DNA from 3 places in the Vibrio diabolicus genome. Region 2 is predicted to be linked to each of the others. Evidence: predicted binding sites of a transcription regulator. Region 2 holds the regulator's gene; each other region holds the start of a gene.
The links. Region 2 encodes MetJ, which represses methionine synthesis genes. Its sites were predicted from a motif close to TTAGACNTNTANANGTCTAA; they were not measured.
Positions count from the first base shown of each region.

Region 1: the regulator MetJ is predicted to act here: its motif matches at 3,531-3,550, upstream of metK (methionine adenosyltransferase).
Region 3: the regulator MetJ is predicted to act here: its motif matches at 5,981-6,000, upstream of FR741_RS13515 (MetQ/NlpA family ABC transporter substrate-binding protein).

Region 1 is NZ_CP042451.1:543,539-551,124, forward strand. Features, by position in the region: gene endA (deoxyribonuclease I) at 1-380, opposite strand, end outside; gene FR741_RS02675 (SprT family zinc-dependent metalloprotease) at 531-1,028, opposite strand; gene FR741_RS02680 (DUF2189 domain-containing protein) at 1,097-1,894, opposite strand; gene metK (methionine adenosyltransferase) at 2,297-3,451, opposite strand; gene tkt (transketolase) at 3,767-5,761, shown strand; gene FR741_RS02695 (LysR family transcriptional regulator) at 5,855-6,748, opposite strand; gene FR741_RS02700 (ligand-gated channel protein) at 6,889-7,586, shown strand, end outside.
Region 2 is NZ_CP042451.1:335,459-343,044, forward strand. Features, by position in the region: gene tuf (elongation factor Tu) at 91-1,275, shown strand; gene FR741_RS01655 ((2Fe-2S)-binding protein) at 1,607-1,795, shown strand; gene bfr (bacterioferritin) at 1,897-2,373, shown strand; gene FR741_RS01665 (malic enzyme-like NAD(P)-binding protein) at 2,577-3,854, shown strand; gene metJ (met regulon transcriptional regulator MetJ) at 3,967-4,287, opposite strand; gene FR741_RS01675 (O-succinylhomoserine (thiol)-lyase) at 4,513-5,676, shown strand; gene FR741_RS01680 (bifunctional aspartate kinase/homoserine dehydrogenase II) at 5,689-7,586, shown strand, end outside.
Region 3 is NZ_CP042451.1:2,866,672-2,874,257, reverse strand. Features, by position in the region: gene FR741_RS13540 (lysophospholipid acyltransferase family protein) at 423-2,171, opposite strand; gene FR741_RS13535 (hypothetical protein) at 2,308-2,574, opposite strand; gene FR741_RS13530 (SIMPL domain-containing protein) at 2,738-3,457, shown strand; gene FR741_RS13525 (DUF4382 domain-containing protein) at 3,511-4,560, opposite strand; gene FR741_RS13520 (hypothetical protein) at 4,790-5,065, shown strand; gene FR741_RS13515 (MetQ/NlpA family ABC transporter substrate-binding protein) at 5,159-5,962, opposite strand; gene FR741_RS13510 (hypothetical protein) at 6,627-7,097, shown strand; gene FR741_RS13505 (hypothetical protein) at 7,193-7,567, shown strand.

The DNA of each region.
Region 1 (7,586 bases), 210 kb from region 2:
TTTACTTCACCAATAGCAGGGGTTAGGTTGTGCAGGTCTGCTTCCATCAAGCGAAAGGTTTTGTCTTTTTTCTTGCAGTTTTTACGTCCGCCATCTTGCCAGCATTGACGCTGGTGGCCAAATTGCCACGCAGGTACAACGTGCTCCCATTCGATTCGTGCGGCCCGCTTTTCCTGTTTACGGACTTGGTAACCGCAAGAGGCTAAATCTGGGGAGCCTTTTTTGCCTTGCCATTGAATGTTGCAGCCACAGTAAAAGCTCGTTGGATGGTCTTGATAAATTTTTACCGCCTCACGTTTGGCGGCAGAGAATGAACTTGGTGGCGCGGCAACCGCAGTGCTAGAAAGCGCGATAAGTAACAGAGAGAATAGGTATTTCATGATTAAAGTCTTTATAAAGTATGACTTTACTCATGATAACACGCATAAAATGGCTTTAGTGATGAGTAAGTTAACAATAAGTGGCGAAGGGAAGGTTTTGATAAACTCGATCTTTATTTTGGGAACGCAAGTAACACTATGAGATATAGATTACGATAACTGAACGCCCGTGAAGTTAAGTGGTTGGCGGCATTTTTGACAAGAGTACGTCGCCTCTTTGCGCAGCACTTTATTATGACGGCGAATCGATAGAGGGTAGGTCATACAGCCACAACGATACTCAAAGGTTTTACCTTGAACGGATTTTACTTCAAAGCTGTGAGTGGTTTTGGCTGGCACTTTAAATACGGCTTCCATGACACCTTGCCATTCTTTGCCGTGAGGCCTAACTCGTCCGTAAACCTGATAGGTAATTAGGTGAGCGACCTCGTGAGGAATGACTTCATCTAAGAATGCTTGGGTGTTTTCGCGAAATAAAATGGGATTCAGGCGCACTTGATTCAATTGAAGGTAGGCTTTTCCTGCCGTTTTCCCGCGGACGTTGAAGGTGATCGTTGGAATAGGGAAAGAACGTTTGAAAGCTTGCTCTGCCATCGCGATGCAGTCCGCCATCACTTGTTTGGCTTTATAGCTTAGTTCTATATCCACAACTCACCTCGATAAATCAAATAAAAAAGCCCCCGCATTTGCGAGGGCCAGATCATAGCATCAGTTAATTACGGAGTGTGTTTTTTCTTGATGGTGGCATGGTAAGCGTGCCATGTACCGTAGCCTAGAATTGGCATGGTAAACAACATTCCGATCCCGTAGGTCGCAAAGCCGATAAGAATACCGCCGCAGATGATCGCCGCCCAAACAATCATCGCTGGAATGTTGGATTTCACCGCATTAAAGCTAGTAAATACAGCGGTCATCATATCTACGCGACGCTCCATCATGAGCGGAATAGAAAAGGCTGAAATGCTAAACACCACACAAGCCAACACAAAACCAACCAAAGAGCCGATGACAAGGAAGGGTAGGAACTCACTTAAAGGTGCCCCTTGAACAGAAGGGTAGAGTGCGTGAAGTAGAGCGGCAATGCGCATCCAAAATATCATACACACTGCGAGTAACACGGCGAATGCCCATTGAGATGTTGAGTTACGACCGATCGCTTTCATGGAATGGAACAAGCTAGCTTTGTGTCCGCGCTCTCTCTCCCAACTGGCATCATACAAGCCAAGCGCGAGAAACGGACCGATTAACATGTAAACAATCAAACTGGGCATGACGACCAAGTGTGTGCCTTGCCACTGTACGAGCAAAACAATGCCTATGGCAGCTGCCATAAAACAGATGCCATAGAAAGCACTAATAAGTGGCATTCGCACGAAATCATGCAGACCTAATGCGAGCCAATGAAAAGGTGCAGAAAGATTGACCGTATTGCACGGTATGGTTCTGGCGTATTCGTTGTCTGGCACTTCCTTTCGCTTGTTGTGGAAGTCCGATGGATTAACAGTTCGAGGCATAACTCCTCCTTGATTTATTCCCACATTATCCGCTTATACCAACTGACAGCGGTTTTTGTTCAGTCAAACTTGAAGCGACTTTTTCAAGTTTACATCTGAGCATTGGCTTAGTTTGGTATCGGCCATAAAGATGCCTGACTCATGTCTTTACTTAAGTGTTGCTTCCACAGTCGCCAGCATCCGACGTCTCTATTTAAATTGTAATTAACAATATTTTAACTATTGGCGGAGATGGGATAATTTACAAATAATTGCTTAAAATTTATTCGGTATAAAAATGAGGGAGAAACAGGACTGCTTTGTGGGGCAGAGCGGTATGAACCGAAATGGCTGGATAAAAGTTGCTGAAAATAAAAAGCCCCCGCCATAGGCGAGGGCTTGATTGATTCTTGCTTGGCTTGATTATTTGATGCCAGCGAAATCGCGTAGAAGTGCAGCTTTGTCTGTCGCTTCCCACGGGAATTCTTCACGACCGAAGTGACCGTAAGCCGCTGTCTTCTTGTAGATAGGTTGAAGAAGGTTAAGCATTTCTTGTAGACCGTATGGACGTAGGTCGAAGAATTGACGAACCGCTTCAATGATGATGTCGTGAGATACTTTCTCAGTACCGAACGTTTCCACCATGATAGACGTTGGATCAGCAACACCGATTGCGTAAGAAAGTTGGATCTCACAACGGTCAGCCATGCCTGCCGCTACGATGTTTTTCGCTACGTAGCGTGCTGCGTATGCTGCACTACGGTCAACTTTTGATGGATCTTTACCAGAAAACGCACCGCCACCGTGACGAGCTGCGCCGCCGTAGGTATCTACGATGATCTTACGACCAGTTAGACCACAGTCACCCATAGGACCACCGATTACAAAGCGACCAGTTGGGTTGATGAAGAAGTTTGTTTCTTTGTTGATCCACTCAGAAGGTAGCACTGGCTTAATGATCTCTTCCATTACCGCTTCACGCAGGTCTGAAGTTGAGATTGAATCACAGTGTTGAGTTGAAAGAACAACCGCGTCGATACCAACGATGTTACCTTGATCGTATTGGAACGTTACCTGAGATTTTGCATCAGGACGCAACCAAGGTAGTGTGCCGTTTTTACGAACTTCTGCTTGCTTTTGAACAAGACGGTGAGAGTAAGTAATTGGCGCTGGCATTAGTACTTCAGTTTCGTTACAAGCGTAACCAAACATAATGCCTTGGTCGCCTGCACCTTGTTCTTTAGGGTCAGCTTTATCAACACCTTGGTTGATATCTGGCGACTGTTTACCTATTGTGTTTAGTACCGCACAAGAATCTGCATCAAAGCCCATATCTGAATGTACGTAGCCGATTTCACGAACGGTTTCACGAGTTAACTCTTCGATGTCTACCCATGCTGAAGTCGTGATTTCACCACCCACCATTACCATACCGGTTTTAACGTAAGTCTCACATGCAACACGAGCCTTTGGATCTTGCTCTAGAATCGCGTCAAGAACCGCATCAGAAATCTGGTCTGCAATTTTATCTGGATGACCTTCTGATACTGACTCAGAAGTAAACAGGTGCTTAGCCATGTTAGCTCCACTATATCTGGTTTAAAACTGGGGAATGATAAACTCTCCAGCGCAAATTAATACTAATTTTTGTAGGTGTATCTACATCTAGACGTCTATTCTAAATTTGATTGCTCGAATTACAAGCTCTTTTTTGGTTTTTGTTATAACCAAACGTTTGCCTGATTTATTGATAATTTTAAGAACTTCGAACGATTTGGCGCGAAAGGTGCAATATTTGTGAGGTTTTGGGCTGGAAAACGTTTGCACACCTAACAGGGCTTTGAGAGAATTATGACCTACTTTTCGTTTCGCTTAATGTACTCAGGAGCAGACATGTCGTCTCGTAAACATCTTGCCAATGCAATTCGTGCTCTAAGCATGGATGGTGTTCAACAAGCTAACTCAGGCCACCCAGGCGCACCAATGGGTATGGCTGATATCGCTGAAGTTCTTTGGCGCTCTCACCTAAACCACAACCCATCAAACCCAGAGTGGGCCGACCGCGACCGCTTCGTGCTATCAAACGGTCACGGCTCAATGCTTATTTACTCTCTACTGCACTTAAGCGGTTATGAGCTATCTATTGATGATCTGAAAAACTTCCGTCAATTGCACTCAAAAACCCCAGGTCACCCAGAGTACGGCTACGCGCCTGGTATCGAGACAACAACGGGTCCTCTTGGCCAAGGCATCACTAATGCTGTTGGTATGGCTATCGCAGAGAAAGCACTAGCGGCACAGTTCAACAAAGAAGGTCACGACATCGTTGACCACTTTACGTATGTGTTCATGGGTGACGGCTGTCTAATGGAAGGCATCTCGCATGAAGCATGTTCTCTTGCTGGGACATTAGGTCTAGGCAAACTGATCGCGTTTTGGGATGACAACGGTATCTCTATCGACGGTCACGTTGAAGGTTGGTTCTCTGACGATACACCTAAGCGTTTCGAAGCTTACGGCTGGCACGTAATCCCAGCGGTAGACGGTCACGATCCTGAAGCAATCAACGCAGCGATTGAAGCGGCTAAAGCGGATCCTCGTCCGACTCTAATCTGTACTAAAACAATTATCGGTTTCGGTTCTCCTAACAAGTCTGGTTCGCACGACTGTCACGGTGCGCCATTAGGTCACGATGAGATTCAAGCGGCTCGCGAATACCTAGGTTGGGAGTACGGTCCATTTGAAATCCCTGCAGATGTTTACGCTGAGTGGGATGCAAAAGAAGCAGGTGCAGCGAAAGAAGCGGCTTGGAATGAAAAGTTCGAAGCATACGCAGCAGCTTACCCTGCAGAAGCAGCAGAGCTTAAACGTCGTCTAAACGGCGAACTTCCAGCGGAATGGGAAGAACAAGCGAACCAAATCATTGCTGATCTTCAAGCAAATCCAGCGAACATTGCATCACGTAAAGCATCGCAAAATGCACTAGAAGCGTTTGGTCAAATGCTTCCTGAATTCATGGGCGGCTCTGCTGACCTAGCGCCTTCTAACCTGACCATGTGGTCTGGTTCTAAGTCTCTAGAAACGGATGACTTCTCTGGCAACTACATTCACTACGGTGTACGTGAATTCGGTATGACTGCTATCATCAACGGTATCGCATTGCACGGTGGTTTCGTTCCTTACGGTGCGACATTCCTAATGTTCATGGAATACGCGCGTAACGCAATGCGTATGGCTGCGCTGATGAAAATTCAGAATATCCAAGTGTACACGCACGATTCGATCGGTCTTGGCGAAGATGGCCCAACTCACCAACCTGTTGAGCAAATGGCATCTCTACGCGTAACGCCAAACATGAGCACATGGCGTCCATGTGACCAGGTTGAGTCTGCCGTAGCATGGAAACTAGCGATTGAACGTAAAGATGCACCAACAGCACTTATCTTCTCTCGTCAAAACTTAGCGCAACAAGATCGTACAGCTGAGCAAGTAGCGAACATCGCGAAAGGTGCATACATCCTGAAAGATTGCGAAGGCAAGCCAGAGCTAATCCTTATCGCAACAGGTTCTGAAGTTGAGCTAGCAGTAGAAGCTGCGACTCAACTAACGGCAGAAGGTAAGAAAGTACGCGTTGTTTCAATGCCATCAACGGATGCATTCGACAAACAAGACGCCGCTTACCGTGAAGCAGTATTGCCATCAGACGTAACAGCACGCATCGCTATCGAAGCGGGCATCGCAGACTTCTGGTACAAGTACGTTGGTTTCGATGGTCGCATCATCGGCATGACGACATTTGGTGAATCTGCACCTGCTGGTCAGCTATTCGAGATGTTTGGCTTCACGACTGAAAACGTAGTGAACACAGCAAAAGAATTGCTAGCGTAATTGCTAGATTGTCTCAATAGTCGAACGTAAAGGACGACTGTTAGATAATAAAGTTGGAAAGGCCATCATTGCGATGGCCTTTTTTGTTTTTTGTCAGGTTTTCCAACCTTGTGGAATGCTTTGGTGAATACAGTCTAAAAGTACGGATAAGCGTAATGGCGGTCTTCCTGCAGGCGTATAGCAGTTAATGGAGATGGGCTCTGAAAGCCAACCTTCTAAGCAAGGTGTGATTCGACCCGGATGATGTTTCTCGTAGCCGCTTGCTGTCCAAGTTGGCAGCAGTCCTATACCATGACCATTCGCGATGCTGTCGATCTGCATTGCGATGTTGTCGCTGTATAAGCGACTCACAAATGGTTCTAAAAAGAACTCACCGTGTTGGGGGTGTGTGAGCATCAATCCATTTTCTTGTACCGAGCCAAAATCGATCCACGGATGCGCTTCAAGCTCTTTGGGGTGCAGGATCGAACCGTGCTTATCAAGATAAGCTGGAGAGGCAAAGGGCGTGTAACGAAATGAGCCTAATACCTCTTTGCGCCAATCGAGATCTTTACGCTCACCGAGCCAGATGAACAAATCTGGGTCATGGTGCGCTTCAGAAAAGTCACTGGTAAGTTGGACCCTAACGTCAGGATTATCGGCAAGAAAACCGTTGAGCACACCACCTAGCCAACTTCTAACTAATGCTGTGTGACAAACAATATGTAGCGGCCCTGAAACTTGGTTTGTTAAACCTTGAAGCGCGTCATAACTCTCTTCACTTAGCTCAAGAATCTGGCGACTGTAGTGGGCAAAAATTTCTCCCGCTCTTGTCAGAACTAATCGGTTACCTTGTCTTGCGGTTAGAGCCTGACCGAAATCTTCTTCTAATTGTGCCAAGCGACGACTCAGCGTTGATTTAGGCTGGTTAAGGGCCTTGGCAGCGGCGGTCAAACTCTTATGCTGATTGAGCGCATCAAAGGCTCGAATTGATGCTAAGTCGTGCATATTTCATTTACTCCTTACTGCGTTATGCACGGGTTCCATAAATGGGAAGAACCGTTCCATAACTCTCACTATGCATCTCATTCTATTTGTGAATAATTTACTTTCGAAAATAATAATCATTATCAATTATGGAGATGTAGATGTCTACTCTTAGACTGCCAGTTATTACTGCAACTGGTATTTTAGCCTTCGTCAGTGTCCCTCATGTGTTTGCCAATGATGCAGTTTCTAAAATGGAAACAGTGGTTGTAACTGCATCAAGTTATGAGCAATCTCAAGCGGACGCGCCTGCAAGTATTAGTGTGATTTCACGTGAGGAGTTGGACTCTCGTTATTACCGCGATGTGACTGATGCACTAAAAAGTGTGCCTGGTGTTGTCGTGACAGGCGGTGGTGACACTACCGACATCAGTATCCGTGGTATGGGCTCCAAATACACTTTGATACTGGTCGATGGTAAACGTCAAAGCACACGTGAAACTCGTCCAAATAGTGACGGCCCTGGTATCGAACAAGGTTGGTTGCCTCCTCTTCAAGCGATTGAGCGAATTGAAGTTATCCGTGGTCCAATGTCGACGCTTTATGGCTCTGATGCGATTGGTGGTGTAATTAACGTGATCACGCGAAAAGACGCGATGGAGTGGACAGGTAATGTTCAGCTAGGCACGGTTCTGCAAGAAAACAGTCGCTCGGGCGGAGAGCAGAGCGCGAATTTCTTCGTCAATGGGCCGCTAGCCGAAAATCTATCTCTCCAAGTATACGGTCAGTATACCGCAAGAGAAGAAGACGATATTGAATACGGTTATGAAGATAAAGATATGCAAAGTATCTCTTCAAA
Region 2 (7,586 bases):
TAACGGGCGTTGGCGCATAAAATAACAATTTCTGGCGCGTCGTCGATCAATAATGATCACGACGAATCATAACTAGGAAGGAACACGATCGTGTCTAAAGAAAAATTTGAACGTACGAAACCGCACGTTAACGTTGGTACTATCGGCCACGTTGACCACGGTAAAACAACTCTAACTGCAGCTATCTGTACTACTCTTGCTAAAGTTTACGGCGGTGTAGCTAAAGACTTCGCATCTATCGATAACGCTCCAGAAGAGCGTGAGCGCGGTATCACAATCGCAACTTCTCACGTTGAGTACGACACTCCAACTCGTCACTACGCACACGTTGACTGTCCAGGACACGCGGACTACGTTAAAAACATGATCACTGGTGCTGCACAGATGGACGGTGGTATCCTAGTTGTTGCTGCGACAGATGGCCCAATGCCACAAACTCGTGAGCACATCCTACTAGGCCGTCAGGTTGGTATCCCATACATCATCGTATTCATGAACAAATGTGACATGGTTGACGATGAAGAGCTACTAGAACTAGTAGAAATGGAAGTTCGTGAACTTCTATCTGAATACGATTTCCCAGGTGATGACCTACCAGTTATCCAAGGTTCTGCACTAGGCGCACTAAACGGCGAAGAGCAGTGGGAAGCGAAAATCGTTGAACTAGCGGAAGCTCTAGATACTTACATCCCTGAGCCAGAGCGTGCGGTAGATCAGCCATTCCTAATGCCTATCGAAGACGTATTCTCAATCCAAGGTCGTGGTACAGTAGTAACTGGCCGTATCGAGCGTGGTATCCTAACTGTAGGTGACGAAGTTGCTATCGTAGGTATCAAAGACACTACTACAACTACATGTACTGGTGTTGAGATGTTCCGTAAGCTTCTAGACGAAGGCCGTGCAGGTGAGAACGTTGGTGCACTTCTACGTGGTACTAAGCGTGACGAAGTTGAACGTGGTCAAGTACTAGCGAAGCCTGGTTCAATCACTCCACACACTAAGTTCGAATCAGAAGTATACGTACTGTCTAAAGATGAAGGTGGTCGTCACACTCCATTCTTCAAAGGCTACCGTCCACAGTTCTACTTCCGTACAACTGACGTAACTGGTGACATCCAGCTACCAGAAGGCGTAGAAATGGTAATGCCAGGTGACAACGTACAGATGACTGTTGAGCTAATCGCACCAATCGCAATGGACGAAGGTCTACGTTTCGCGATCCGTGAAGGTGGCCGTACAGTAGGTGCTGGTGTTGTTGCTAAGATCTTCGACTAATTCATAACGAATTAAACGAAATCTTGCACTCTTCTTCTTTATGAAGAAAGCGCATCGAGAAAGGGAAGCTTAGGCTTCCCTTTTTTATATCTAAATTATATTTGGTTATAAGTGTTCGTAGGAAATACGTTAATTTTTTAATTTAAAAACAGAATATTACCGGCTCTATTTTTCAACACCTTTGGTCGTAACACCTAACTCTCTGATCTTGGCCTACTGTCACCAAATCTATATAACAAAATATTCTGAACAGACCCATCAATGCGACTGGTAACAAGAACTATTCTTGTTTATATTGGTTGCCACAGGTTAATTTAATAGGTTTTTGAGTATGTACGTTTGTCTTTGCCATGGGGTCTCCGACAAGAAAATTAGGAAGTTGGCGATAGATGAAGGCGTAACGGATATTAAAGGAATCAAAAAATGCACAGCATTGGGTAGCCAATGTGGTAAGTGCATCAGGCAGGCCAAGGATATTTTAGCGGAAACCAGTTACACGGTATTCAAACAAGCTAGCTAATTACTGTGAGCATGCAGTAATTAAGTAATTATTTGCCTAGCGTTTTGACACCTTCTCATTTGCTTCTACATTTAAATGAAGCTAAAGAAGAGGTTTTTGTCATGAAAGGCGATCCAATCATCATCCAACATCTCAATAAAGTGCTCGGAAATGAGCTCATCGCTATTAATCAGTATTTTCTTCATGCTCGAATGTATAAGGACTGGGGGTTAAAGCACCTAGCAGATAAGGAATATCACGAATCTATCGATGAGATGAAACATGCCGATCATCTGATTGAGCGTATTTTGTTTCTGGAGGGCTTACCGAATCTACAAGATTTAGGCAAGTTGATGATAGGTGAAGACACTAAAGAAATGCTCGAGTGTGACTTAAAGCTTGAAATGGCCGCTATTCCAGATTTAAAAGATGCGATTGCCTATGCTGAAGACATTCGAGACTATGTGTCTCGCGATCTGTTTCAAGATATTCTTGAAGATGAAGAAGAGCATGTTGATTGGCTAGAGACGCAACTTGGCTTGATTGAAATGTCTGGCATTGAGAACTACCTCCAAGCGCAATACGTAGACGAAGAGTAATAACGTCCAGGATTTTGCGTACTTCAATTGTAAGAAGAAAAGAGCACCTGACTCGAAAATCAGGTGCTTATCCCCGCTATCTGGTCTAATCTCTTTTATTATCGGCTTTTTAAGGATATTGCTCGCAATCTTGCCTATGAAGTTTGATTTCTATCCGATAGAATTTATGCCCCCTTACCTAAAAATAAAAAAGAGAAACGTCCATGTCTGAAGACAATCGCCAAGCAGCCACTCCAGAAGAAGAACATCGCCAAAAAGCATTGGATTACCATGCTTATCCAACTCCAGGGAAGATTGCTGTCGAATTAACAAAGCCTGCGGAAACGGCGGGTGATCTTGCCCTTGCTTACAGCCCAGGTGTTGCAGAACCAGTGCGTGAAATCGCACAAAACCCTGATAACGTGTACAAGTACACAGCGAAAGGCAACATGGTTGCTGTTATTTCTAACGGTACCGCTATTTTAGGTCTAGGTAACCTAGGTCCACTTGCATCTAAGCCAGTAATGGAAGGTAAAGCGTTACTGTTTAAACGTTTTGCAGGTCTTGACTCGATTGATATTGAAGTTAAGCATCGCACGATCGATGAATTTGTTGATACTGTTGCAAGCATTGCAGACACCTTTGGTGGTATCAACCTTGAAGATATTAAAGCACCAGATTGCTTTGAGATTGAAAAGCGTTTAATTGAGCGTTGTGATGTACCAGTATTCCACGATGATCAGCACGGTACTGCGATTGTAACGGCGGCAGGCATGCTGAACGCGATCGAACTTCAAGGTAAGAAGCTTGAAGACTCAACGATCGTTTGTCTTGGCGCTGGCGCTGCAGCCGTTGCGTGTATGGAGCTGCTGATTAAATGTGGTGCAATGCGCGAAAAAATTTACATGCTGGATCGTAAAGGTGTGATCCACACTCGTCGTGATGATCTTAATGAATACAAGCAGCTATTCGCAAACAACACGGACAAACGCACATTAGAAGACGTGATTGAAGGCGCGGATCTGTTCCTAGGTGTATCTGGTCCAAACCTATTGCCAGCGGAAGCGTTGAAGCTGATGGCAGATAAGCCAATCGTATTTGCATGTTCGAATCCAGATCCTGAAATTAAGCCGGAACTTGCCCACGCTGTTCGTGATGATTTGATCATGGGGACTGGCCGTAGTGATTACCCGAACCAAGTAAACAACGTATTGTGTTTCCCATTCATCTTCCGTGGTGCTCTTGATGTGCGCGCAAGTGAAATCAATGATGAAATGAAACTTGCAGCCGTTGAGGCGATTCGTGAGCTAGCAAAAGAGCCTGTACCTGAAACTGTATTGAAGGCCGCAGGCGTCGATAAGCTTGAGTTTGGTGCAGACTACATCATTCCAAAACCAATGGACTCACGTTTACTGCCACGTGTTGCAAAAGCTGTGGCTCAGGCGGCAGTTGATTCAGGTGTTGCTCGTATCGAGATGCCTGAAAACTACATGGCAGAGTAATATATCTATTAGATGTGATGTACAGAAAATGGGACGCAATCGCGTCCCATTTTTTATATCATTCTTTTGGCTCGAGATAAGAATTGCTATCTGAAGCCTCCAGTCTCGCTTTTTACTCTTCGTCAAACGACTCAAATTCGATGCCCATTTCCGTCATCAGTGCTTTTACTTCTGTTGGAATATCATCTGGACGGTCTTTACGAAGGTCTTCATCTGTTGGAAGTGGCTGACCTGTGTACGCGTGCAAAAATGCTTCGCATAGTAATTCACTATTGGTTGCATGGCGTAAGTTATTGATCTGACGGCGAGTACGCTCATCAGTTAGCACTTTTAAAACTTTTAGCGGGATAGAGACGGTAATTTTTTTTACTTGTTCGCTTTTTTTGCCGTGCTCTGCATATGGGCTAATGTATTCGCCATTCCAGTCAGCCATTGCACACCTTCATTTATGTAATCGGTTAAAAATAATTTAGGTGCTGATTTTAGCTGCATTTACCGCCATAAGCAAAGACATATAGACGTCTAGAAGTGTTGACGTCTCATTTTTTGACGAGTAAAGTGAACAGAACAGCAAAGGAAGCGTGTTGATCACTTTATTTTACTCATTAGATATAGCGCATTCCTATTTAGAAGTCATTACCCGTGAAAGGATACACCCATGAGCTCTCGCAAACCTGCGACCATTGCAGTACGCACTGGTATTGAATCAGACAGCCAATATCACGCTGTCGTTCCACCTATTTATCTTTCCACTAACTATGGTTTTCCTGCTTTTGGTGAAGTACCTAAGTATGATTACACGCGATCTGGAAATCCAAACCGCGGACTGTTGGAAAGTGCGTTATCTGAACTCGAGTCTGGAAAAGGAGCGGTTGTCACGAATTGCGGTACGTCGGCATTAAATTTATGGGTGTCCGCTTTTCTTGGCCCTGATGATCTCATTATTGCTCCTCACGATTGTTATGGCGGCACCTATCGTCTTTTTAATACCCGAGCCAACAAAGGTGATTTTAAGGTTCAGTTTGTCGATCAATCAGACGAGCAAGCTTTGGATGCAGCATTAGCACAAAAACCAAAACTCATCTTGTTAGAAACCCCATCAAACCCTCTGGTTCGCGTGGTGGATATTTCTGAGACTTGTGAAAAAGCGAAGCGAGTTGGGGCATTGGTCGCGGTGGACAATACCTTTTTGACACCCGTGTACCAAAAGCCTTTGGACTTGGGCGCAGATTTCGTCATTCACTCCACAACGAAGTATATCAACGGTCATTCAGACGTGATTGGTGGCGTGATCATCACCAAAACAGAAGCGCATGCAGAAGAGCTTGCATGGTGGGGCAATTGTATTGGCGCAACGGGCACACCTTTCGATAGTTACATGACACTGCGAGGTATTCGTACACTTGGTGCTCGCATGCGAGTGCATGAAGAGAGTTCACAGCAGGTACTGGCTTATCTCCAGAAGCAAGCGTTAGTTAAAACCATTTATCATCCAAGCCTGCCGGAGCACCCGGGTCATGACATTGCTAAAAAGCAGCAAACTGGTTTTGGCTCTATGCTGAGCTTTGAGTTTGCCGGTTCGTTTGAGCAGTTAAAAGTGTTCGTTAAAGAGCTCCAACTGTTTTCATTGGCTGAGTCATTAGGTGGAGTTGAAAGCTTGATTTGTCATCCGGCATCCATGACGCATCGCGCTATGGGAGAGGAAGCACTTGCAGAAGCGGGGGTGTCGCATCAACTATTGCGTTTGTCTGTCGGCTTGGAAGATGCACAAGATCTCATCACAGATTTAGAGCAAGCATTCGCTAAAGCTGCCCAACAATAGGAGACGATAATAATGACTTTACAACGTCAGCTGCATAAGTTTGGTGGCAGTAGCTTAGCAAACCCAGAATGCTATTTACGCGTTGTGGATATTCTTAAGGAGTATTCGACGGAAAATGATCTTGTGGTCGTCTCGGCGGCAGGAAAAACCACTAACCGCTTGATTGAGTTCCAGGAAGGGCTAGACAAAGATGGCCGAATCGCGCATGAAGCACTTCAAAGCCTAAGGCAGTTCCAAACGGAGCTAATAGAAAACTTGTTGGAAAATGAAGTACAAGAAGAACTATTAGCGTTACTGCATGATGAGTTCAGTACCTTATCTGAGCTGACAGCACCACTCACTGGCGCGCAAAAAGCCGCGGTACTAGGACACGGAGAAGTTTGGTCTGCTCGCCTATTGGCCGCGTTATTATCTCAACGTTCTATCCCCGCTGTTGCACAAGATGCACGAGCGTTTTTACGTGCGGAAGCCGGGACTCAACCTGAAGTTGATCGCGCTCGTTCATATCCTTTGATAAAAGAAGTTCTCGCGCAACACAATCATAAACGTGTGGTAATTACTGGCTTTATGGCTCAGAACGAGGCGGGCGAAACCATTTTACTTGGTCGTAATGGCTCTGACTATTCTGCAACTGTCATTGGTGCTCTGGCTGAAGTGAGCACAGTCACCATTTGGAGTGACGTTGCCGGTGTCTATAGTGCCGATCCGCGTTTGGTGGCAGACGCGTGTCTGTTACCGTTACTTCGATTGGATGAAGCCAGCGAACTCGCCCGTTTAGCCGCCCCAGTCCTACACAGTCGTACACTTCAGCCTGTGGCGCAAAGTACTATGGATCTCAACCTCAAGTGTAGCTATCTGCCGGAATCGGGCTCTACTCGTATTGAGCGTGTCTTAGCGTCTGGCCGTGGCGCTAAAATTATTACCTCGCTGGATGATGTTTTATTGGTGCAGCTGTCTTTCATGCATGGGCACGACTTCGAAAAAACACAGAATGATGTATTACAAGCGTTGCAGCGAGCGCAATTGGAGCCATTGGCATTTGAGGCACAGCCCGATCAACACACGTTGCGCTTGGCGTATACCGCAGAAATTGCCGGTGGCGCACTGAAACACTTACAAGAGCTTGCGGTTGAAGCGGAGATTAAGCTCAAAGAAGGCTACTCTCTCTTAGCGGCGGTAGGCGCTGGCGTTACGAAAAACGCCAACCATTGTTTTGGTTTTTATCAGAAATTAAAACACTCTCCGGTTGAATTTATTTCTGAAACTGAGTCGGGGCTGAGTTTAGTCGCCGTTTTGCGTCGTACTGATACCGAAGTGTTGGTTCAAACGATTCATAGCCAGTTGTTCCAAGCGCAAAAGCGCGTGGCGGTGGCTTTATGTGGCAAGGGCAACATTGGTTCTAGCTGGTTAAATTTATTTGCAACTCAAAAAGGTGAACTCGAAAAACGTCATGGAATGAGCTTTGACCTTGTAGCGGTCGTGGATAGTCAAACCTACTGGTTCGATGAGCAAGGTATTGATGCAGCAAGTGTTGCTGAACGATTTGATGATGAAGGCCTAGCAAACGATGGGTCTTGGTTGACTCACTTAGGAGCGCTAAAAAATTACGATGAAGCCGTAGTGCTTGATGTGACAGCGAGCAAAGACTTAGCTCAGCGCTATGTAGAAATTGCGCAGCAGGGCATTCATTTGATTTCCGCTAACAAAGTGGCGGGTTCGGCTGATAGCCAGTATTACCATCAGGTTCAAGATGCATTCGCTAAAATTGGTCGTTATTGGCTGTACAACGCGACGGTTGGTGCGGGGTTACCAATAAACCATACCGTGCGAGATCTACGTGAAAGTGGGGATGAGATCGTTGCTCTATCGGGTATTTTCTCTGGGACGTTATCATGGTTATTCCAACAATT
Region 3 (7,586 bases), 730 kb from region 2:
ATCAATTAATTGATATGTAACTTAATAACAAAAAATGACTTTCAAATCTGTCAATAAAAATATTAGTGATCAATTCGATCTTCTGACAAATATAAAATCAAAATTCATTGTGATTAAGATCACCTTTAATTTCTTTTTCAATTCAAATTAAATACTAGAAATGATCAATGTCACATTTTGTTTGATGTTAGGTTTGTTTGAAAGTGTGAACTATGACCATTTTGAGGTTTTGTGAAAGTTTATAACGTGAACGTTTGTGCGATGTTGGCGTTTTGTGGATTAAAGCTTGAGATGACTGGCCTTTTTGCTATGAGTTTAACTAAACACTTTGTTTTTAATGTCTTATGGGTAAATAACGCATCACGCTGCTCGCGTTGTGTTGTTTAGAGCGATTTTGAGCAGCGCGATACCTCCGACGACGGTTAATGGTTTAGAGCTAAATACTCGCGCGCGTTTTCGCTGCCCATATAACGTGCAAGCGTTTTCTCAGGTACATCGCGTAAATTCACCATAATCAATCCATCCAGTGCGTTGTTAAACGCCGGATCGACGTTAAAACACACCAACTTACCATTCAAACTCAAATATTGGCGTAGTAATACCGGAACGCCTTTGCCTTCGTCAATTCGAGCGATCACGCGAGATAGCAACTGTAAGTCTCCCAATGCGGTTAGCATGCTGGTATTCCAGTTTAAGTTGGTTTCTGGCAGTGGATTTGACGGAGTGACGTATTCGGCGCAGTCGTTGTCGTAGTGGTGTAGGGTCATTGATTGTGCCAGCAACTGACGCGCGGTATGGCTGTAATCGTTGCTGATGCTCACTGGGCCAAATAAGTGCGTGTATTCGGGATGTTGATGGACAAAAGTCGCTATGCCTTTCCAGAGTAAGAGTAGGGCACTCATGCTTTTTTGATATTGCTCGGCAATCACAGAACGACCCATTTCAATCGACTTACCCATTTGATCGAGAAAGCGTTGGTCATAGTTGAACAAGGTGCGCGAATACAATCCTTCTACGCCATATTTCGCCAATAATTGATCAACTAATCCAAGACGGTAAGCACCTACCATGCATTGGTTCTCACGATCCCAAACAAATAGGTGCAGGTAATCATGATCGAAATGATCGATGTCTATCGCTTGTCCAGTCCCTTCGCCAACTTGACGGAAATTATGTTCTCGCAAGCGGCCAATTTCATGCAGGAGAGATGGGATCTGCTGCGCGCTGGCGCAATACACGTCGAACTCGCCATTTTGAAGCAATTGGGTTTCTGTCGGTAAGCTGTGCAGCTCTTCAAGCAATTGGCCTATGGGTAACCCTGCCGCAATAGGTAAGAGATCATTGTCTGAGACCGTTTTCTGAGTGGCACTTACATCGCGGTTAAGCAGATAGGTGTTGAGCCTTAGATAATTGACGATCTGATCATCATTGAGGTTATTGAGTTCTTTAAACTTGATTGCTTGCCCAAAGGACAACTCAATGGTTTTTGCGCTCTTGTTGAGCAGCTCTCTTCCTAACATCAAGGTGCGTAAAAGAGGGTGGATTTTACCTGCCATGTAGAAGCGTTTTGAGTTCTGCCCACGAATGAAGACGGGAACAGTGGCGGCTTTGTTCTTACGAATTAACGCACTGACACTGCGGCTCCATTCTTTGTCTTCTAAACGCTGTTGTTTGGCATCCACCAACTGCGACACTTCACCCGCAGGGAAAACCAATAACAAGCCGCCATTCGCAAGGTGTTTGTTGGCTGCTCTGAGGGCCTTCATATTCGATTTGACGGCGTCTTTGCCTTCGAATACGTCGACACCAATAAAAAGTTGGTCGAGCTCTGGTACGGTTTTTAGGTACTGATTCGCTAAAATTTGGATATCGTCTCGTATCATCAATAGTAGCTCGGCGAGAATCACGCCTTCAACACAACCGAGAGGGTGATTCGCCACAATGACGGTTGCGCCTTGCTTTGGCACTGCGTCGAGCGAACCATGGGCAATGCGATAGTCGATCCCCAAAATATCCAGCGTAAATCGCAAGAAAGTTTTGGTATCCGCATTCACGGGGCGTTGGGCGTAGAATTTATCGAGCTGACTTAAACCCGTTGCCCATTCTGCAACGTTTTCACCAATGCCGAACGGCGTTTTACGAGGGAGACGAAAAGGGGTTGAACTATCCATATTTACCTCAGCATACAAGTGGCTGATCGGATAGTAGAAATTACAGATGACAGTTCAGAGGCAAATCCATGAGCCTTTGGTGACAAACTGGTGAAGCTTTGTTGACCAAAGGCGAGGGGATAGGGACGTATTAGCGTTACGTTTTGTCGCCAGCAAACATCAGGATACTCAGAGAGTTGAGCGTTTCACCGAGACTTTCTAGTGAGCTCAAGACCTGTTTGGTCGGCTCATTATCTAGCAGAATGCGACCATCAAAGCTTTTCCCTTCGCATTGATCTTCATCGCACATACCCGCTTGGGGGGCTTGTGTTGAGTTGTCATCCATTACTAAGTCGTCAGTACTCAAACAAGCCGTTGAGACAAATAATCCGCTCAGAACTACCAGCCATTTTATTTTCAACATAATCTTAAAAACCACAATGAAACACTGTTCAATTGTAATTTATTCTATTCACCATTTCGAACGACATGACAAAAACTTGGCTTTAGGTCGCCATTTTCTGGCCATAGTTGAGCTATGTTATCGATACGACGAATTGTTACTTTTGGCGAAATTAGGAGGATGAATGGAGAAGATTTCCAATAAAGCGTCAATATGGCTCGGGCTGTGTCTGATAATTGGTTTAGGAGTATTGGGCTTTTTTATTCAGCAAACGGCAGTCAAATACAAAGCCTATGAACGAGTGGTAACGGTGAAGGGATTGTCTGAACGAGAGTACTCTGCCGATACAGTGATCTGGCCAATTCAGTTCACCTTAGCGAGTAATGATATGGGGGCTATGTTTGATGACATCGATCAGCAAACGCGTTTGATTCTGGATTTCTTAAGTGCCAAAGGGCTCCCTGAAACGAGCGTTTCCCTTTCTTCTCCTGCTGTCATTGACCGAAAAGCACAGCAATACGGGAGTGAGCAAGATATCGAGTTTCGTTATTTAGCCTCGCGGACCGTTACGGTTTATAGTCAAAGTGTTGATGTGGTTCGAGCGGCAATTAATGAGATTGGTGAGCTAGGAAAACAAGGCGTACTGCTGAATCAGGACCCGTACGCGAACCGCATTGAGTACAGCTTTACTAAGCTAAATGATGTAAAGCCAGACATGATTGAAGAGGCGACCAAAAACGCCCGCGAAGTGGCGCAAAAGTTTGCGAAAGACTCACAGAGTTCACTGGGTAAGATCAAACGTGCCACGCAAGGGCAGTTCTCGATTTATGACCGAGATAGCAACACGCCTTACATTAAGAAAGTACGAGTGGTCTCAACCGTTCAGTATTACTTATCGGATTAAAATAATAGTCAAAAAGCCGCTCATCGTGTGAGCGGCTTTCGATAAGACGAGAGCTATAGGATAGGATTGATATCTTGCTCTGTATGCTCACCTTCGACCACATCAACAGGTGTGTAATGTTGATAAATCAGGAAGCCATCTTCTGATGTTTCATGGTTATCTGGTGTATCAACATACGCGGTACAGGTGTACCCAATACTGTAGGTGCCTGGGCCAATGTAACCAAACTCGTAGCTGTAGGTTGTATTACCTTCTTCGTCTTGCGATTCATTCACGTTAGCTACTGCAACTGGCGCTTGGAGTGGTTCCATCGCGCCCATATCGCCCATGGTTGAGCGATCCATCGAACCTGCGTAAAGATAGACTGAGTGAACGGCAGGAACGTCATTTATTGCATTTGATGCTGCACTGTCTGCTTCACACGCTTGATACTGAATTTCACTGACTTCACCACCGATATGACCTGATTCTGATGCGTTTACTAAGCTTACCGCATTAGAGTTCATGTTCATGTAATCTTTGCCTGTTGGATCTGCCAGGCCTTTACGCAAATCAAACTCGACAACATAGCTATTATGACCAGTATGAACTTTTACATACTGACCTTTTTGCGAAAACTTCAAGCGACCTTGATCGCTCGTATCTGGTTTAAAACCAAAACAGCTGCCTCGGCTAGGCACAACTAAGCCTTTGATGTTGCCGTCTGTCTTCTCTACGTATGACAGCGTTGTATCGTTTAATTGTTTGCCGTCTTTAGCGTACACACACATAGCATAATCACCAGGAGCGATGTCTTGCTCGCTAATGATCGTTTTAGCGTTACTTCCCTGATATTCCATTAGATCAACTTGGTGTAGTGCTCCATTGTCACTAACATCTAACAGAATATGTTCTCCAGTTTGTTCGCCAGTTTCTGGGTCAAATGGTACAAGGACAACATCTTTAAACGCTAAGACGACTTTGTTGGCATCGTCGACAGGCGCATCGGAAACGCTGAGAGAAAAAGTGGCTGCTTCTGTATCGGATGAAGAGTCGTCGCTACCACAGCCCGTCAATAAAAGACCGCCTGAGATGGCAAGTAAAGGGTAGGTATATTTTTTCATTATGATCTCTTGTTTACACTGCTGATAAATGTAAAAGGCTAGTCTCAAAGTCGAGAAGTGATGTCATTGTATTGTGATAGAGAGGTCAATCTTCAATGGCGTTATATACAAGTCCTTTTTTATAAAACTAAGTTCTTAACTGTGATGAGGGGAGTTTGATAATAGTCAAGCTGGCTTGTTTCTTATGAGCGTAAGTTAGTATGACTTACTGCTAGAAGGAATTAGTATCATGGCATACAAGCACTTTATTAGAGAACTACTGGGTTTAGCGATTGTTGTCTCTGTCGTCTTTGGCGTTTTAGGTGTGATGTTAGAGCTCTTTGCACTGACGGCACTCTGGGAGCATCAGCAAGCGATAGCCGATGTATTCTTCCATGAATCTCTCTACTTTGTCGTATTTTTAATCCCACCATACTTCCTTTGGAAGTTGATTAACCGCCCTGAATTGGTTTCTGCGGACCAAGCTTATTTAGCAATGAGATTAGAGGCTGAAAGTCGACAATAAGCCGATTGAGTGAGGAGTGAAAAGAAGAGGCTATGAGAAACATCAGCCTCTTTCCTATCTGATTAGTGAGCAAAGTATTCGTTGCTTTATTGATTAAAAAGCTGCTTCTATTGTGCCTTTGAACGTACGATCGAGATAATCACGAATTGCTTGAGATTGGTAAATAGAAACGAATTTTTTATACGCTTCATTATTTTTGTCTGCGTCACGAGTAGCGATGACCATGACGGCCAGCGGTGCGTCTTTTGCTTCAAGATAGATACTTTGTTTCTTCGGGTCTAAACCAGAAGACATTACGTAGTTCATTGTGATCGCAGCCGCGTCTACATCATCCAATGTTCGTGGTAACTGGGCGGCATCTACCTCGACAAATTCAAACGACTTTGCATTTTTTGTAATATCAGTTAGGGCGGCTTTGTGGCCAACACCTTGTTTAAGCTCAATTAAACCTGCATTGGCGAGTAGCAATAGACCGCGACCACCATTAGTTGGATCGTTTGGAATTGCTATGCGTGCATTGTTTGGAAGCTCTTGCAATGAGCGATACTTGTTAGAATAAAGTCCCATGCGCATCAGAATGGATTGACCAATCGACACTAATTGGGCGTCATGACTATTGTTGAAGTTGTCTAAAAATGGTTGGTGCTGATAGCTGTTAATGTCGATGCTACCATCGCTAAGCGCGGCATTGGGTGTCACGTAATCAGAAAACTCGATGACTTCTACATTCAAGCCTTGCTTCGCTGCTTCCTTCGCTACTGCTTCAACTACTTGAGCATGAGGCCCTACGGTTGCTCCCACTTTAATGATAGAGCCATCTTTTTCTCCACAAGCACTTAAGCCAACTACTGCCGTGAGAACCAAAGCTAGTTTCTTTAGGTGACAAATACTTTTCATTCTAACTCCATTTTTACTTTAGACGTCCATACGTTTACATGTCCATCCTATCAGAAGTCGAAAAAGGGTCAATGGTTTAAATAGCGAGCAGACATTTTGTTTCTACGACTATATAGAAAGATTGGTAATAAGCGAAAAGAAAGAGAGGGTAGAATCGAGGAAGATGATAAGTTTGAAGTTGTTGAGGATATGAGCAACGAATTACTACACCCACAACTGTACCCAAAGTCAGCAGACACAAAAAAGACGTAGTAGGTACTAACCTGCTACGCCTTTCAAAATTTGGTGGCCCCTCGCAGACTTGAACTGCGGACCAATCGATTATGAGCGAAGGTCTGACGCAACCTCACTGCACAATCAACATAGAAACCCTGCCCCGACTCACCCCGAAATCCACCAGCAAAATCACATCACCTGATTACCCGCATGATTTTACTGACGTCGCCGACGGGAAATCCGCCGAACCTATATCACCGCCGCCACCGTCGAGAAAATGTAGAAAACTGTGTTGGAAAGACAGGAACAGTACCGGAAAAAGACAGGAAAAATCCCTAGGCGTAACAAGCAGCAAAACGAATTTATATTATTGAATTGTAAGAGCCCTTACTGGATTCGTCCGGTAGGGGCTTTCTTATTTCTAGCTCAATGAAATAAAGGAGTTTCTATGAACCAAGCCAAAAACAGCAGGAAGAATGCAGGAGTTGATACATCTAAAACCACGCCAGAAGGCAATCCATTCTCTACCATTCTCGAAACAGGTGAAGCACCCAAACTAGGAGCAAAGGCCAAAGGAAAAATCCTCTATGAAATTGCTCAACATAATGAGGACAAGCAGCTCTATTTTCGAATTGCCGGACAAAGTGGTGGGGCAGGATTGCATTCAAAACACTGGGTTCCACTTAACGAACTGTTCCAGTTGATCGAATCTCAAGGTGATAACCCGTGGAAAAGTCAGGTCTATAAATCCCTATATCCTTCAGGTTCAGCCAATAACCAAGGTTTCTGTGCCTCAATAGTTAGAGACTTAGGTCTAGCCAAAAAGTCCGAATCATCAATTTATCTTCACGTACTAGGCGACGAATACCAACAACTAAAAGCAGAGCTATTAGCGCTCGCAGACAAGAAAACAAAATAACCCTTCCATTTATCGTCGTTGATGTCGTACCGACGACACCGACAACAATCACTATCAAATTCTGCAATCAGTAAACCTAATAAGGAAATGTAGTAATGAAAAAACTACTAATCAGTGCGTTAGTTCTAGCTAGCTTTGGTGCATCAGCAGGTCTATTTAGTTCGGATACAGATGATGCAATCCAGACAATTAAAGAAGGCAGCCCAGATGGTTGCCCTTACGTAATAGGGGACATGATCGACTCAGCATTCACCAATGAAACTTGGAAATCAGGTAAAACCAAATCGGGTCGAATCTTCGTGGATATTGAAGGTGATGTGAATTTCCGCAATCAAGAGCAGAAAGCATTTATGCAATTCGAAGTTGATGGGGATGAGTTCTGGCTCAATACATTGAAGCTAAATAACCAGTACCAAAGTCAGATGATGACTCGTAGCTTCGCAAATCATCTATGCGATTCAGTTAAGTAAGTTGGGACATTAAATCACT